Regions from separate parts of the Thauera sp. GDN1 genome, predicted to be linked through region 1. Evidence: predicted binding sites of a transcription regulator. Region 1 holds the regulator's gene; each other region holds the start of a gene.
The links. Region 1 encodes sigma-54, which starts transcription at its own class of promoters, with help from an activator protein. Its sites were predicted from a motif close to TGGCACGCTTNCTGCTNA; they were not measured.
Positions count from the first base shown of each region.

Region 1 (3,969 bases):
CGGGCCAGATCTGCTCGTCGCCCACCGACAGGCGCGCGTCGAGGTTCCCGCTGACGTGGGTCAGGCTCAGGCTTTCGCGATGGGCCTCATACAGCCGCGCTACGCTGGTCTGCCGCATCGGCGCCCCAGGTCAGGAACATGCGGTGGATGTGGGCCGCGTCCGGCGCGTTCTGCAGCGCCTCGCGGAATTCGCGGTCGCTGAACATCTGCGCGAGCTCGGACAGCAGCTGGAGGTGGGTTTCGTTGGCCTGCTCGGGTACCAGCAGCACGAACAGCATGTTGACCGGGCGGCCGTCGGGGGCGTCGAACTGGACCGGGGCCGCGAGGCGCAGGAAGGCGCCGGCGGCGTCCTTCAAGCCCTTGATGCGGCCGTGCGGGATCGCGATGCCCTGTCCCAGCCCGGTGGAGCCGAGGCGCTCGCGGGTGAAGAGACTGTCGAAGACGGTACTGCGGGCGATGCCCTGGTTGTTCTCGAACAGCAGTCCGGCCTGTTCGAAGACGCGCTTCTTGCTGCTCGCGTCGAGATCGACCACCACGTTGGACAGTGGCAGGAGTTGGGATATGAGGCTCATTCGCTGGTGGGCTCGCGCTGCGCCCCTTGTGCCGATGCCACGCAGTGTGGGCAGCCGGTCCGGGGCGCGTGGCAGTCGCGTCGTGAAAACGCGCGCATTATAACCACACCCCGGACACGGGGCTGTAACGAAGGCGTCAGGCTTCCGGTTCCTGGTGCTTGAGCGTCTCGTGGTTGTGGTCCGACTGCTTCTGCTTGTACTTCTGGACCTGGCGGTCGAGCTTGTCGGTCATGGCGTCGATGGCCGCGTAGAGGTCGGCATCGTCGCTCTCGACGAAGATGTCCTTGCCACGCACGTGCAGGGTGACTTCGGCCTTCTGCTTGAGCTTTTCGACCGACAGGATCACGCCGACGCTGGTGACGTTGTCGAAGTGGCGGATGACGCGGTCGAGCTTGGAAGTCACGTAGTCGCGGATGGCGGGGGTGACTTCGACGTGACGCCCGGTGATGTTCAGGTTCATGGTAACTCCTGTTGTTGTCAGAGGGACTTGCGCAGACTGACCGGCGGGATATTGAGGGATTCGCGGTATTTGGCGATCGTTCGCCGCGCGACCACGATACCCTGCTGGCCCAGAATTTCTGCAATCTTGGCGTCGGACAGCGGCTTTTTGCTGTCTTCCGCATCCACCAGCTGGCGAATCAGCGCGCGAATCGCCGTCGAGGATGCCGCTCCACCGGTATCGGTGGCGACGTGACTGCCGAAGAAATACTTGAGTTCGAATACGCCGCGCGGGGTCGCCATGTACTTCTGCGTGGTGACGCGCGATACGGTGGATTCGTGCAGCTCGAGCTGGTCTGCGATCTCCCGGAGGGTGAGTGGCCGCATCGCCACGTCCCCATGATCGAAGAACTGCCGCTGCTGGTCAACGATGGCCTGAGACACGCGCAGGATGGTGTCGAAACGCTGCTGCACGTTGCGGATCAGCCAGCGCGCTTCCTGCAGCTGACCGCTCAGGCCGCCGCCCTGGGCACGGTTCTGCTGCAGCAGGCTGGCATAGAGGCGGTTGATGCGCAGGCGCGGCATCGCCTCCTGGTTGAGGCTCACGGTCCACCGCCCGCGCAGCTTGCGCACGACGACGTCGGGCAGCACGTAGCGCGTCTCGGCATTGGAGTAGCGCGAGCCCGGATGCGGGTCGAGGCTGCAGATCAGGGCCTGGGCGGCGCGCAGCTCGTCGTCGTCGCAGCCGGTGAGTTTCTTGAGCTTGGCGAAGTTGCGATCGGCGAGCAGCTCGAGGTGGCGGGTGACGATCTCGAGGGCGAGCGTGCGGATCGGGTCCGGCGGCAGGGCGCGCAGCTGCAGGGCCAGGCATTCCTGCGGGCTGCGGGCGCCGACGCCGATCGGCTCGAGGTTGTGCACGTGATGCAGCGCGATCGTCAGCTCGTCGAGGTCGACCTCGGATTCCGGGGGCAGCAGCTGCAGCAGCTCCTCGAGCGGCTGGTGCAGGTAGCCGTCGTCGTCCAGGGCCTCGATCACGAAGCGCACCAGCGCGCGGTCGCGATCGGAAAGCTGGGACAGGGCGACCTGCTGGTCGAGGTGCTCGCGCAGCGAGATGCCCGAAGCCTGCAGGTCCTGGTAGTCGACGTCGTCGTCGTCGCCCTCGCTGCGGCTCGAGGCGCCGGTGCCGACATTGGACCAGTCGATGCCCTCGTCCTCGCTGCTGCCTTCGCCGCCTTCGCGGCGCTCGCCCTCGCCGGCCGGCGGTTCGGCTGCGGCTTCCTGGGCCTGCTCGCGCTCGGGCGGGCTGCCCGCGGGCGGCGCGGGCGCGAAGTCCGAGCCGTCGCCGTCCTCGCGCTCGAGCATCGGGTTGTCGACGAGGATGCGCTCGATCTCCTGGTTCAGCTCGATCGTCGACAACTGCAGCAGCTTGATCGACTGCTGCAGCTGCGGCGTCAGCGTGAGGTGCTGGGAGAGCTTGAGCTGGAGGCTGGGCTTCATCGCGATTTTCGGTGCGCGCCCTCAGAGGCGGAAGTGTTCGCCGAGATAGACCTGGCGCACGCGCTCGTTCTCGATGATCTCGCCGGGCTGGCCGCTGGCCAGCACGCGGCCCTCGCTGATGATGTAGGCGCGGTCGCAGATGCCGAGCGTCTCGCGCACGTTGTGGTCGGTGATCAGCACGCCGATGCCGCGTTCCTTCAGGAAGCGGATGATCTTCTGGATGTCGATCACCGCGATCGGGTCGACACCGGCGAAGGGTTCGTCGAGCAGGATCAGGCGCGGATCGGTGGCCAGCGCGCGGGCGATCTCGCAGCGCCGGCGCTCGCCGCCCGACAGCGAGATGGCGGTGTTGTTGCGCAGGTGGTGGATGCCGAGCTCGTGCAGCAGCTCGTCCAGGCGCTCGCCGACCTGGCGCTTGTCGAGGCCCTGCAGCTCGAGCACGGCCTGGATGTTCTCGGCCACGGTGAGCTTGCGGAACACGCTCATTTCCTGCGGCAGGTAGGACAGGCCCAGGCGCGCGCGGGCGTGGATCGGCAGGTGGGTCAGGTCCTTGCCGTCGAGGCCGATCTGGCCGCCGTCGGCACGCACCAGGCCGACGATCATGTAGAAGCAGGTGGTCTTGCCGGCGCCATTGGGGCCGAGCAGGCCGACGACCTCGCCCGAGCCCACCTCGAAGCCGACGTCGTGCACCACGGTGCGCGCCTTGTAGCGTTTTTGGAGGCCGGCGACCTTAAGCAGACTCATCGTAGGGCTCTTTCAGCAGCTTGCGGATCAGGTCGGGCGCGAAGCCGCGGGTTTGCAGGAAGCGCGCCTGGCGCGCCCATTCGCGGGCATCGGCCGGCGGCGTGGAAAAACGGCCGCGCAGCACGGCACGGGCGCGCTCCGCTTCCGATTCTACGCACTCGGTGGCGAGAGCCTCGTCGATCAGGTCACGGTCGATGCCGCGGCGGGCGAGTTCGCTGCGTAGGCGGCCGCTGCCGAAGCGCGCCGCCTTGCCGCGCACGAAGGCCTCGGCGTAGCGGCTGTCGGACTGCAGGCCGAGCTCGCCCATGCGTTCGATGACCGCCTCGATCTCCTCGGCGTCGCCATGGGCGGCGAGCTTCTTCGCCAGCTCGGCGCGCGAATGGTCGCGCCGGGCGAGATGGCGAAGGGCGCGTTCACGCAGGCTCGGTTCGCCCATGCTCGACGTCCGGCGCTCAGGCCTCGGCGGATGCCGGGGTGGTCGGCGCCGCAGCCGCCAGTTCGGGCAGGCCGACGGCGACGCGCACCTTGTTCTCGATCTCGCGCGCCAGCGCCGGGTTGTTGCGCAGGAACTCGCGCGAGTTGTCCTTGCCCTGGCCGATCTTGTCGCCCTGGTAGGCGTACCAGGCGCCCGACTTGTCGACGATCTTGTGCTCGACGCCGAGGTCGATGATCTCGCCCTCGCGCGAGATGCCCTCGCCGTACAGGATGTCGAAGTGCG
Region 1 is NZ_CP097870.1:3,523,696-3,527,664, reverse strand. It holds gene hprK (HPr(Ser) kinase/phosphatase) at 1-118, opposite strand, end outside; gene ptsN (PTS IIA-like nitrogen regulatory protein PtsN) at 87-572, opposite strand; gene raiA (ribosome-associated translation inhibitor RaiA) at 709-1,032, opposite strand; gene CKCBHOJB_RS16195 (RNA polymerase factor sigma-54) at 1,050-2,507, opposite strand; gene lptB (LPS export ABC transporter ATP-binding protein) at 2,529-3,251, opposite strand; gene recX (recombination regulator RecX) at 3,238-3,687, opposite strand; gene recA (recombinase RecA) at 3,704-3,969, opposite strand, start outside.

Region 2 (3,969 bases), 600 kb from region 1:
CAGGCCACGCCGTCGATGGACTCCTGACCGATCACGCGGTGGGTATCCATGGCCGGCTTGCGGTCGCGCAAGTCCTCGAAATAGTAGTCGGAGTTTACGAAGCGGCCGCCCTTGCGGCTGGAGTCCACCCGGCGCACGCGCTGCATCGCGGGCAGATAGATCCACTGGCTGGATTCGCCGTAGGCCGCATCCAGCGTCAGCAGCCCGGTGCCCGCGATGTCGGCGGGGTCGGTGAAGCGGATCAGCGTGGCGACCTCGCCGCCCTCGCCGCTCAGCCGGTACAGCACCATGCTGCGCACCCGCGGGCTGCGCCCCTCCTCGGTCAGCGACATCGTGACCACCGAGCTCGCATCCTTGCCATCGGGGCGGTCATACACGCGCTGGGCGAGCGCCAGACCCGCATCGTCCGCCCCTGCGGCCGAGCCGATCAGCAAGCCCGCGGCAAGGCCGGCAAGCGCACGCGAAAAGGTATTCATGAACCAGCGGCGCTCCAGCGCCTGCAGACCTGCCATTGCTCCTCCCCTGCCGGAACGGCCAAGACTCGCCGCATTCTAGCCCAGCGACGCGCGGCCCCCGAAGGCCAGCACCCGATCAGCGCTGCGCGTCGAGCTTTGCCAGCCGCCGCTTGGCGACGAAACTCTTCAGGCGCTGCAGGGGATTGCGGTTGCCCATCCACAGCCGGCGGTGATGGAAGCGGCCGACGCGTGCATCGAGGTAGGTGTACCAGGGCACGCATCGAAGCTCGTCGGGATGCAGCAGCGCCACCAGCGCCTGCGTGGTGATGAAACCCGCGCACAGCTTGCAGCCTGCCACCGAACTCGGCCCCTTGCGCGCCTTCAGGTTGATGGAGCTCGGGTCGAGATAGCGCAGGTGGTAAAGCTCGGGCGCGAAGCCGAGCAGGAACTGCACGATCTTCTCGTCCTCGCTCATGGCGGGCGTGATCGCGAAGTAATCTTCGTAGCTCATGCCCTGCGGCCCGAAGGCCAGCATGCCCGCCCCCAGCCCCAGCGGCACCGCCGCGACCGTCGCCAGGCCGCGCGCCGAAGCCGCATTGACCAGCAGCGGGTGCTTGTCCACGGCGAAGGCATCGACCGCATCCACCGCGAGATCGACACCGTCGAGGAAGGCATCGATGTTGTCGGCCTGGATGCCGTCGGCGAAGGTGGTGATGCGCAGTTCCGGGTTGATCGCGAGCGCCTGCTCCACCATCACCTCCAGCTTGCGCCGCCCCAGCGTCGGCACGCTGGCGCCGTACTGGCGGTTGAAGTTCACTAGTTCGAACTCGTCGAACTCGGCCAGGTGAAAGCCACCCACGCCGGCCCGCACCAGGCTGATCAGGTAATCCCCCCCCACCCCGCCCATGCCGGCGATCGCGACGGTGGCATTGCGCAGGCGCTCGTGCTCGGTGGCACTGACGACGCCGAGGTTGCGGCTGAAGGCTTGGTTGTAATCGAAGGGAGTCAAGACAGGTCTCCGGCGATGACGGGGTTGAGGGCATCTTTCCGCAGGGACGGCTGCATTACAAGGGCGGATCCCACGAACCCTGTCTTCGCATGCCCGAGGGCATTCAGCCGCGAGAATGTGTCGGCATTTTTTACACTCACACGCCAACCAACACGGCGACCAGCGCTATCTCACTGTTTTTTATGACCTTGCATGTTCAGGCACGGATGGTGCTTATTGAACCGCAGGGGAAACATGGAAGCGCCTGGTACCCCGCCAACTTGGAGGCAAAATCATGAAACTCAACAAATTTGCAGCAGCGCTGGCGGTTTCGTCGATGTTCGCATCGGGCGCCGCGATGGCTGAGCCCTTCTACATGGACGTGACTCAGTTCTCTAGTTCTTACGCAGGGGACGGCACGACTGCAAGCATCTTTCAGCTCGCGGTAGATTGGTCAGCCACTTCCACCTACACCGACGACAACGGCACGGCCGGCCTTAACATCGGTGACTCGGTTACCGACAGTGGCGGGGGCTCCGTTTCTAATTTCTTGGGCAGCACTGGAAGCGCAATCCTCGGGGGCAATAACAATGAAGGCATCGGATCGAACTACCAGATCCGTTTCGCATATACCGACCTCTCGGGCACGATTGCCGCGATAAATCTCGCCTCGACCGCCATTTTGGCGAATTACACTTCCGGCACTATTTACGTTTATGGATCGGCAATCGATATCAATGGAAACATCGTTGCCCCTGAACTGCAGTTGCTCACCCTGAACGTCTTCGCCAGTGCCGGCGACCTTGCAAACGCAATTATCTACGCAACGGTGTCGAACCCACTCGCGGACACATGGTTCTTCCCGCCAGCAACTGACTGGAGCGATGTGACCGTAGCTATCAACATGCGTCTGGACACCAACCTGGATACGAGAACGGCGCCCACATCCATTGGGAATGGCCAATATACTCGCTCCACCACGCTGAATGGCAGCGTGGAGTTTAACCGGGTCCCTGAGCCAGGCATCCTTGCTCTTCTCGGCGTGGGCCTCTTCGGACTAGGCGCCGCACGGCGCATGAAGAAGGCTTCCTGACTCTGTCGGAGCACACCAAGAAAAAAGCCGCGCAATGATGGCGCGGCTTTTTTTCGCCCCCCATCCAGAGGAGACAACGCCAAAGGCGTAACCGGGTTGTCCCGCCAGTCGCTCAGACGCTATCAGATATGAAGGCCAGCATCCCTGTAGCTCTTGGCCTCAGCCACCAGCGGCCACGCGGCGGAGGTCATCATCACCTGCGGCTCCGCCTCCACACCACCGAACATGAAGCGATACAGGCACGAATTGCGCGCCGCCAGCCCCGCCCTGGCAGCCTGCGCACCGATCAGATAGGGCTGACGAGCCGGACTCACGGTGGTATTCAGCGGGCCGGCTTCATGAAAGGGAAAGCCGAGACGGTTCAACAGCCGTGCGAGCGCCGGCTCCATGGCAGCGTAGCAGTGGGTGATGCCATAGCGGTTGGCGAGGTTGAAAATCTCGCGATACAGACCCAGCGCCACGAGAGGCCCCTCGCGCTTGAGCATGGAATGCGCCGACCCACCGGCCGTGCCAGACGCCTGATGTCGCCCCAGCATGTTCGAGACCTCACCGCGAAGCCTGCGCAACCTCGACGACAGCGCAAGGCGACCGATTTCGCCGATCTGGCCGACTGAAGCCTCCGTGCCTCGCGACAGGCTGTAGCGCGCGCTGACGTTCAGCCCGTTCGGCCCCGGCAGGATGAGCCGCGAGCACCCGACGGCGACACCCGTCTCTTTCACCCGGCACAGCACATGCAGGCTGTGCACGTCGTATTCGTCACTTTCGATGGCGACGCCACCCGCGCGCCTGCCGTCGGGCACGATCCGCCCCAACTCCTCGCAGAACACCATGTGGCGCAAGGCCAGGTATTCCGCGTAGGCGCCCGTGCCGGGCTCGACCACCGAGTATTCGTATCTCTCCAGCAACATCCACACCTTGAGGTTTACGCGTGTGCGATGGCGCGATGCCTCAAAGCATTCGCACGCGTATGTTGCCGTGGAAGATAACTTAGCCCCGGAGGCTGTCCGTCAAGTAATTTGTAAATTTCTTCGTGATAGATCTCACAGATCTCACGCGCGAAAGCACAAGGCGAGCGGGGAAATATGTGCGATCAGGCCATGCCCAGCTCTGCCTGTCCTTGCTGCATGAAGCGCAGCACCGCCTCTTCCCGGGCCCCCAGGCTGCGTTCGATCTCGAGCGCACTGATCAGGAACACGCGACGCGGCGGCGACACGCCTGCATTGACGGGCCCCACGGGCACGAACGGAAAACCAAGCGCGATCAGCAGGCGGCTGAAGTGGCTGTCCATCGCCGCCACGCAATAGCCGATGCCGATGCCCTTGCACAGCTGGTAGATCTCGCGGTACATGCCAAGGACCAGTTCGGGCTGATGTCGGCGCATGCCTTCCGGCCGGCGCAGCATCTCGTCGCCCGGGTCGCCCTCGATGGGCTTG
Region 2 is NZ_CP097870.1:2,925,309-2,929,277, forward strand. It holds gene CKCBHOJB_RS13425 (outer membrane lipoprotein-sorting protein) at 1-476, opposite strand, end outside; gene CKCBHOJB_RS13430 (ThiF family adenylyltransferase) at 592-1,464, opposite strand; gene CKCBHOJB_RS13435 (PEP-CTERM sorting domain-containing protein) at 1,739-2,536, shown strand; gene CKCBHOJB_RS13440 (PEP-CTERM/exosortase system-associated acyltransferase) at 2,659-3,444, opposite strand; gene CKCBHOJB_RS13445 (GNAT family N-acyltransferase) at 3,627-3,969, opposite strand, start outside.
Region 2: a site for sigma-54 is predicted at 1,663-1,680, ahead of CKCBHOJB_RS13435 (PEP-CTERM sorting domain-containing protein). Genes of this name have one in related genera too.

Region 3 (3,969 bases), 970 kb from region 1:
GGATCGGGTCGGCGTCGCTGCGGGTGACGGTGATGTCCTGCCCGGTGTAGCTCCAGTTGGTGCGCAGCGCGTTGTCGAGTGCAGCCCCCAGCCCGGGCGGCGTGCCGAGCAGGCGTTCGAGCGGCTGGCCGAGAAGCTTGCGCTGGCTGACCGCGAACAGGTTCTCCGCGCCCGGGTTGATGTAGCGGATCACCAGCCGCCCGTCCACGAGGACGACGGCCGACGACAGCAACTCGAGGCCGGCGAAGTGTCCTGTGGCGGTGTGGCTGGGGGGAGTCGGCATGGGCGCGTCCTGGTGGTCTTCACATCGACAAGCAAGATGCGCGCCAGACGCGAGTCATCGCAGGCCGGAAATCTCCCGGCGCAGGGCTTCGATGTTGCGCTTGTGCAGCTCGACCTTGTCCTTGAAGGGCTGCAGGCGGTCGAGCACCTTCTGGTAGTTGCGTTCGTCGCCGAGGCGGATGGCCTCCTGCTCGGCGAGCGCCTTCTCGGCGGTGGCGAGCGCCGCCTCCTCGGTGGCCAGCTCGCTCTCCAGCACCTGGCGACGTGCATCGTCGCGGCTGCGCTGGTCGTTGGGGCTCACTCGCGGGAAGGCGGCGGAGGAGCCGGTCGCCGGGGCGGCCGGTGCGGCGCCGGGCCGACGTGCCGGTGCGGGGATCGAGGACACCGGCTGGTCGCTCTGCAGGCGCACGCAGCCGCGGCCGAGAGAGCGGTCGTTGGTGTAGGTCACCCGTCCGTCGGCGCCGGTGCATTTGTAGATGTCTGCGTATGCGGGCGCTGCCACGCCGGAGAGCAGGATCAGCGGAAGGAGTCGAAACAGTTGCATGCGCGTATGTGCGGGACGCGGGCGGCGTCGAGCGCGTGCCGGCGCATCCTTGTCCTTGCGGAATGAAGCCTGATTAGAACCCATAAAAAAAGGACGGGCAATGCCCGTCCTTTCCATGCTGCGCAGTAATCCGCGGATTACAGGCTGTAGTACATGTCGAATTCCACCGGGTGGGTGGTGATGCGCATGCGATCCACCTCTTCCATCTTCAGCGCGATGTAGGCGTCGATGAAGTCGTTGGAGAACACGCCGCCGCGGGTCAGGAACTCGCGATCCTTGTCGAGGTACTCCAGCGCCTGTTCGAGGCTGGTGCACACGGTCGGGATCAGCGCGTCTTCTTCCGGCGGCAGGTCGTACAGGTTCTTGTCGGCCGGGTCGCCCGGGTGGATCTTGTTCTGAATGCCGTCCAGGCCCGCCATCATCAGCGCGGCGAAGCACATGTACGGGTTGGCCAGGGGATCCGGGAAGCGCGCCTCGATGCGGCGGCCCTTCGGGTTGGCGACGTAGGGGATGCGGATCGAGGCCGAACGGTTGCGCGCCGAGTAGGCGAGCTTGGTCGGGGCTTCGTAGTGCGGCACCAGGCGCTTGTACGAGTTGGTGCCCGGGTTGGTGATCGCGTTGAGCGCACGGGCGTGCTTGATGATGCCGCCGATGTAGTACAGCGCGGTCTCCGACAGGCCGGCGTAGCCGTTGCCCGCGAACAGGTTCTGGCCGTCCTTCCAGATCGACTGGTGCACGTGCATGCCGGAACCGTTGTCGCCGACGATGGGCTTGGGCATGAAGGTGGCGGTCTTGCCGTACTGGTGGGCGACGTTGTGCACGATGTACTTGAGCACCTGCGTCCAGTCGGCGCGCTGGGTCAGCGTGCTGAAGCGGGTGCCGATCTCGCACTGGCCGGCGTTGGCCACTTCGTGGTGGTGGACTTCGACCGGCACGCCGCAGGCCTCGAGCGCGAGCACCATGGCGGCGCGCACGTCGTTGAGGCTGTCGACCGGCGGCACCGGGAAGTAGCCGCCCTTGACGCGCGGACGGTGGCCGGTGTTGCCGCCTTCGAACTTGTCGGCGGTGGACCAGGCGGCCTCTTCCGAGATGATCTTGCTATAGACGCCCGACATGTCGACCGACCACTCGACCGAGTCGAAGATGAAGAACTCGGGTTCCGGGCCGAAATAGGCCGTGTCGCCGATGCCGGTGCTCTTCAGGTAGGCCTCGGCGCGCTTGGCGATCGAGCGCGGGTCGCGGTCGTAGCCCTTGCCGTCCGACGGTTCGATGACGTCGCAGGTGATGACCAGCGTGGTCTCGTCGAAGAAGGGGTCGATGTAGGCGGACGAGGGTTCCGGCATCAGGATCATGTCCGAAGCCTGGATGCCCTTCCAGCCGGCCAGCGAGGAGCCGTCGAAGGGGTGGCCGTGCTCGAAGTGCTCTTCCTCGAAGGCGGAAACCGGCAGGCCGACGTGGTGTTCCTTGCCGCGAATATCGGTGAAGCGCAGGTCCACGAAGCGGACTTCGTTTTCCTGGATCATCTTCATGACGTCTTGAGCGTTCATTTTCACTCCTGGTGAGATGAGGCGTTGTGTGCGTTGAGCGGGAGGCACAGCGGCTTGCGGTCGATGCGCCGGATTCGGTGGTCAGTACTAAGCACTAAGCGTGCCAGGTTCGTTCGAAGCCGAAGCTCATTGTGCCATAAGGGGTGATGCTCGAAAGCGGTGCCCGGGCCTGCTGCCGGGCGCACCATTCTGGTGCATTCCGGAGTTTCAATGCACCATTAGAGTGCGAGTTCGTGGAAGACGCGGATGTTGCGGTAGTGCGGGTGTGCTTCCAGCCAGGCGCGGCGGCGGCCGCGCAGGGCTGCGAGCGCCGCCTCGTCCAGGCTTGCGGGCAGGATGAGCTCGACCTCGATGCGCTGGCCGAGATAGTGCAGCTGGATGCGTTTCGGCTCCGGTGCGCCAGGGCCCAGCAGTTGGCGCATCTCGGCGACGATCTGCGCGCGCTCGGGCAGCGGCCCGGGCGGGACGGCCTGCAGTTCGCCGTCGTCCTCCGGGTCGATGTGAACGAGCACGTCCTGCACCTCGGGGTGGGTGGAGCGCACGCGCAGATAGACGTTGTCCGAGACCCGGTGCCCTTCCGACACCGTCAGCCGTGGATCCACCTGCACGTGGGCGTCGCACAGGACGCGGTCGGCCATGCGCCGCGTGCGCATCTCGTGCAGGCCGATCACGCCGGGCGTGGTCTCGATCGTGCGCCGCAGGCGTCGCAGCTCCTCCTCGGGTAGCCCGGTGTCGATCAGCTCGCCGACCGATTTCCACGCCAGCTTCAGCCCCATGTGCAGGATCAGGAAGCCGACGACGGCCGCGGCCAGCGGCTCGAGGAAGGGGTAGCCCGCCAGGCTGCCGCCGATGCCTGCGGCGACGACCAGCGAGGACGCGGCGTCGGAGCGTGCATGCCAGGCGTTCGCCTCCAGCATGGGCGCGCGCAGGCGCCGCGATGCCGCCAGCGTGAAGCGGAACAGCCCTTCCTTGGCGGCCAGGGTCAGCAGCGCCATCGCCAGCGCCGCGGGATGGAGCCCGGGCAGCGCGTCCATGTTCTGCAGGCGCATGCCCGAACTCCACAGGAAGCCGACGCCGACGCCGGCCAGCACCGCGCCCAGCACCAGCGTGGTGGCGGTCTCGATGCGGCCGTGGCCGTAGGGGTGGTCGGTGTCGGCCGGGTCGGCGCCGCGGCGGCCGGCCACCAGCACCATCAGGTCGGTGATGAGGTCGGACAGGGTATGGGTCGCATCGGCGACCAGGCTGAACGCATTGGCGAACAGGCCGATCACGACCTGGCCGACCGTCAGCACGGAGTTGGTCACGATCGCGGTCAGCGTCGCGCGCTGGATGCCCCTGCTGCGCGCCGCCTTGTCATCGAACGCGTGTGTGGAGCCGTGAGGAGAGGGGGGTGTTCGACGGGAGGGCATGGGGGAGGGCGCGACGGACGCGCTATACTTCGGCCGACCCTCATTTTAGACGGATGTTCGCATGGGAACCCTGTCGGACCTGCTGACTCTCGCGCACGAACGCGGGGAGAACCTCGGATTGCCCTACCAGGGCGCGCTCACCCCTGCCGAAGCCTGGCAGGTGATGCAGCTGGCGCCCGGCGTGAAG
Region 3 is NZ_CP097870.1:625,924-629,892, forward strand. It holds gene glnL (nitrogen regulation protein NR(II)) at 1-283, opposite strand, end outside; gene CKCBHOJB_RS02765 (DUF4124 domain-containing protein) at 338-826, opposite strand; gene glnA (type I glutamate--ammonia ligase) at 964-2,373, opposite strand; gene CKCBHOJB_RS02775 (cation diffusion facilitator family transporter) at 2,592-3,782, opposite strand; gene CKCBHOJB_RS02780 (rhodanese-like domain-containing protein) at 3,844-3,969, shown strand, end outside.
Region 3: a site for sigma-54 is predicted at 2,462-2,479, ahead of glnA (type I glutamate--ammonia ligase). Genes of this name have one in related genera too.

Region 4 (3,969 bases), 360 kb from region 1:
GCGACCTGCCCGAGCCCGACCTGGTGGCCGACATCCGCGACGTGGTCGAAGGCGACCCCAGCCCGGACGGCAAGGGTGTGCTCGCCATCCAGCGCGGCATCGAGGTCGGCCACGTGTTCTACCTCGGCACCAAGTACTCCAAGGCGATGAATGCCACCTTCCTCGACGAGGACGGCAAGCCCAAGCACTTCGAGATGGGCTGCTACGGCATCGGCGTGACCCGCATCCTGGGCGCGGCGATCGAGCAGAACCACGACGCCCGCGGCATCATCTGGCCACGCGCGATCGCGCCCTTCGAGGTGGTGATCTGCCCGGTGGGCTGGGGCAAGTCGGAGACCGTGCGCGACGAGGCGCAGAAGCTGTACGACGCGCTGATCGCCACCGGCGTCGATGCCATCCTCGACGACCGCGACGAACGCCCCGGGGTGATGTTCGCCGACTGGGAGCTGATCGGCGTGCCGCACCGCGTCACCATCGGCGACCGCGGGCTCAAGGAAGGCCTGGTCGAGTACCAGGGCCGCCGCGATCCGGAAGCGAGCAAGCTGCCAGCCGGCGAAGTCCTCGGCCACGTGCTCGACCGGCTGAAGCAGGGCTGATCCTCCGCAACGACGCTCGGGACCACCTGCCACCATGCGCCCCCTGCCCGTCACGCTCCGCCACCTGACCGCCGCCTGCGTGCTCGCGCTGGCGGCCAGCGGAGTTCAGGCGGGGGCACAGCAGTACGAACCGATGGCGGCGAGCGTGCGCGCCGCGCTGCACGCTGCGGTCAGCGACGCAGCGGCGCCTATGCTGCCGATTCCCGACGCCGGCGAGCGCGCGCAATGGCTGGCCGAGATGTCGCGCCGGCTGCAGAAACGCATCCCGGACGAGGCCTACCGCAGGGAGTTGCTGACCACCATCCACTACGAGGCCACCCGCGCCGGGCTGGACCCGCAGCTGGTGCTCGGCCTGATCCAGGTCGAGAGCAACTTCCGCAAGTACGCGATCTCGTCCGCCGGCGCGCGCGGCTACATGCAGGTGATGCCGTTCTGGATCAAGGTCATCGGCCGCACCGATGACAACCTCTTCCACATGCGCACCAACCTGCGCTACGGCTGCAACATCCTGCGCCACTACCTCGACATAGAGAAGGGCGACCTCTACCGCGCGCTCGGGCGCTACAACGGCAGCCTGGGCAAGCCGCACTACCCCAATCTGGTTCGTGCGGCCTGGGAGAAGCACTGGAGCTGGTCGCCGCAACAGCTCGCCGCCGCGACCCCGGCCGGCTCCGACGCGACCGCGAGCCGGTCGCGCTGAGCGTCGCCTCAGCCCGCCACTGCGGCGAGCACGCGCGGCTCCTGGGTCTTCCCGTCGACCGCGCGCAGTGACTCCTTGCCCGCGGCGCTCAGCGACTGCACGTCGCCCGACAGCTCCCCGCCTTCTTCGATCAGGATCTTGCCGTAGCGGATCTTGCCGCTCACCCGGCCGGTGGCCTGGATCAACAGTTGCTGGCGCGCGGTCAGCTCGCCCTCGAAGTGGCCATGGATCTCGGCGATGTCGATCACGACCGTGCCCTTGTAAGCCCCCTTCTCGGCGATCTTCAGCACCCGGCTGTCCATCGTCGCCTCGACCCGGCCTTCGACCACCAGGGTGTCGCAGTCGAGGATCTCGGCGCCCTTTAGCTTGACGTCGGGACCGACGATCAGACGGCTTCCGCCCGTCGTTTCGCTGCCCGGCGCGGGCGCAGCGCCAGCGGACGCCGGCATCTCCGTCCTGCGCACCGCCTCGCTCGACATGCCGGACGCCGTCGTGCCGGTCGATTCGGCAGCGGCAAGGACGCTGCCGGACGTGCCCAGGCTGCCTGCCGGACGCTGGGTGTTGCGAATCGGGGAAGTGTCCGCCGTCTTCTGGAACATATTGGGCTTGTTGAACATGCTTTCTCCTTGAATGGGGTGCAGCCCCTGCGCTGCAGTCCGACCAGCACTTCAGCAATACCCGTGCCAGATAACGTTTTCGCCAAATCAGGCAAGGACTTGCGGACTCGGTCCGGGGGAGCGGGAATGAGGGCGCCACCGCTGATCGGCCCCATCTGTCGCCGCAACCCGACAGTCGATGCAGCCGAGTGAGACAGGCCACTGTTTCAAAAGCATTTTCGTTTGTCGCCGTGGAGCGACGACGCGGCCGCCGACTTACTTCGCCTTGCACTTCCACGACTGCATCTGGCGAGCGGCTGACCTAGACTTCAGGGTTTGTGTCGCCCCCGCCTGCGCCCCCCCGACTCCCGATGCTTCGTCTCTCGTTCCGCAGCACCTTGCTGGTGAGCTTCCTGCTGATCGCGGGTGCCCTGGCCGCCGCCGCCGTGACCGGCTGGCTGGGCCTCGAGGCGACCGCACGCGCGATCCAGGACGGCAAGCGCGAGGCGCTCGCACTCAGCGCGGCGGCGAGGCGGATCGGCGAGCGCACGGTCGACCTCGAGCGCAGCGCCCGCCAGTACCTGGTGCTCGGCGACCAAACCCTGGCGACACGCTTCGCCGGCACGGTGGAAGACGCACGGGCAGCGCTCGCCGTGCTCGAATCCGCCGGCACCGACTTCTCCGCCCCGAGCGCAGACTGGCGCGCGACCGCGGAGCGGATCGGGGCGCGACTGGAGGCGGCGCACGCGGCCGCGCACGACGACGTGGGGACACCGACCACGCCCACCGTCCTGGCAGCGGACGAGGCCGATGGCGACTTCGCCCGTCTCGCTGCGCTCTCGGCGACACTCGCCACCCTGGTCGAGGATCGGTTGGCCCGTCGGGACCGGGCGGTGATGGATGCGCTCGACCGGGAACGCCACACGGTAGCGGTGCAGGTACTGGGTGCGCTGCTGCTGGCCGCGGCGCTCGCCGCCCTCGGCGGCTGGTGGCTGCTGCGCCCGCTCGGCCGCATCGAGCACGCGATCGCGGCGCTCGGTGAGGGCCGCCTCGCCCAAGCGATCCAGATCACCGGCCCCGCCGACCTGCGCCAGCTCGGCGAACGCCTCGACTGGCTGCGCCTGCGCCTCGCCGAACTCGAAGCCAACCGCAACCGCGTGCTGCGCCACGTCTCGCACGAGCTGAAGACCCCTCTCGCCTCGCTGCACGAGGGTGTGGCCCTGCTCGCCGACGGCGTGCTCGGCCGGCTCACTCCCGAGCAGCGCGAGGTCGCCGGCATCCTGGAACACAGCGCACGCACGCTGCAGGAGCGCATCGAGCAGCTCCTGCAATACAACGCCAGCCAGTTCGACGCACGCACGCTGGACCTTCAGCCGACCGCGCTGCTGCCCCTGCTGCGCGAGGTCGCCGCAGAACTCCGTCTCCAGGCCCGGGCCCGCGGCGTCGGCATCGACTTCGCCGGCGCGGCGCCCATCGTCTCCGCCGACATCGCCAAGCTGCGCACCGCCTTCTCCAATCTGCTCGCCAACGCCGTTGCCTTCAGCCCGGCCGACGGCCGCATCGAGATCGAGATCGGCGTCGACGGCGAACGGGTGGTGATCGACTGCCGCGACCAGGGTCCCGGCATCGAGCCGGCCGAGCTCGAGCGTATCTTCGAGCCCTTCTTCCAGGGCAGCCGCAGTTCCGGCGCGCCGGTCAAGGGCAGCGGCATCGGGCTGGCGATCGTGCACGAGTTCATTTCGGCCCACCACGGCACCGTCCGCGCGCTGCCCAGCGCCCACGGCGCCCATTTCCGGATCGAACTGCCCCATGCCTGAGGATCGCGCCCTGCCCCGCTCATCCGGCCGCAGCGTCATCGCGCTCGTGTTGCTGCCGTTCGTGCTCGTCCTGCTGACCGGATGCGGCAGCCTGCCCGCCTGGCTGGACGGGGACGAAGGCCTCATTCCCACCGCTGCCGACGCCGCGGCCCACGATGCCGCGCAGCGCAAGCTGCACCTCGCCGTGCAGGCCGCCCAGCCCGGCCACGCCCGGCTCGCGCAGGCGCGCCAGGCCCTGGAGAGCCTGCTCGCCGACGACA
Region 4 is NZ_CP097870.1:3,166,752-3,170,720, forward strand. It holds gene CKCBHOJB_RS14590 (proline--tRNA ligase) at 1-596, shown strand, start outside; gene CKCBHOJB_RS14595 (transglycosylase SLT domain-containing protein) at 631-1,296, shown strand; gene CKCBHOJB_RS14600 (polymer-forming cytoskeletal protein) at 1,305-1,913, opposite strand; gene CKCBHOJB_RS14605 (HAMP domain-containing sensor histidine kinase) at 2,264-3,709, shown strand; gene CKCBHOJB_RS14610 (hypothetical protein) at 3,702-3,969, shown strand, end outside.
Region 4: a site for sigma-54 is predicted at 1,965-1,982, ahead of CKCBHOJB_RS14600 (polymer-forming cytoskeletal protein). Genes of this name have one in related genera too.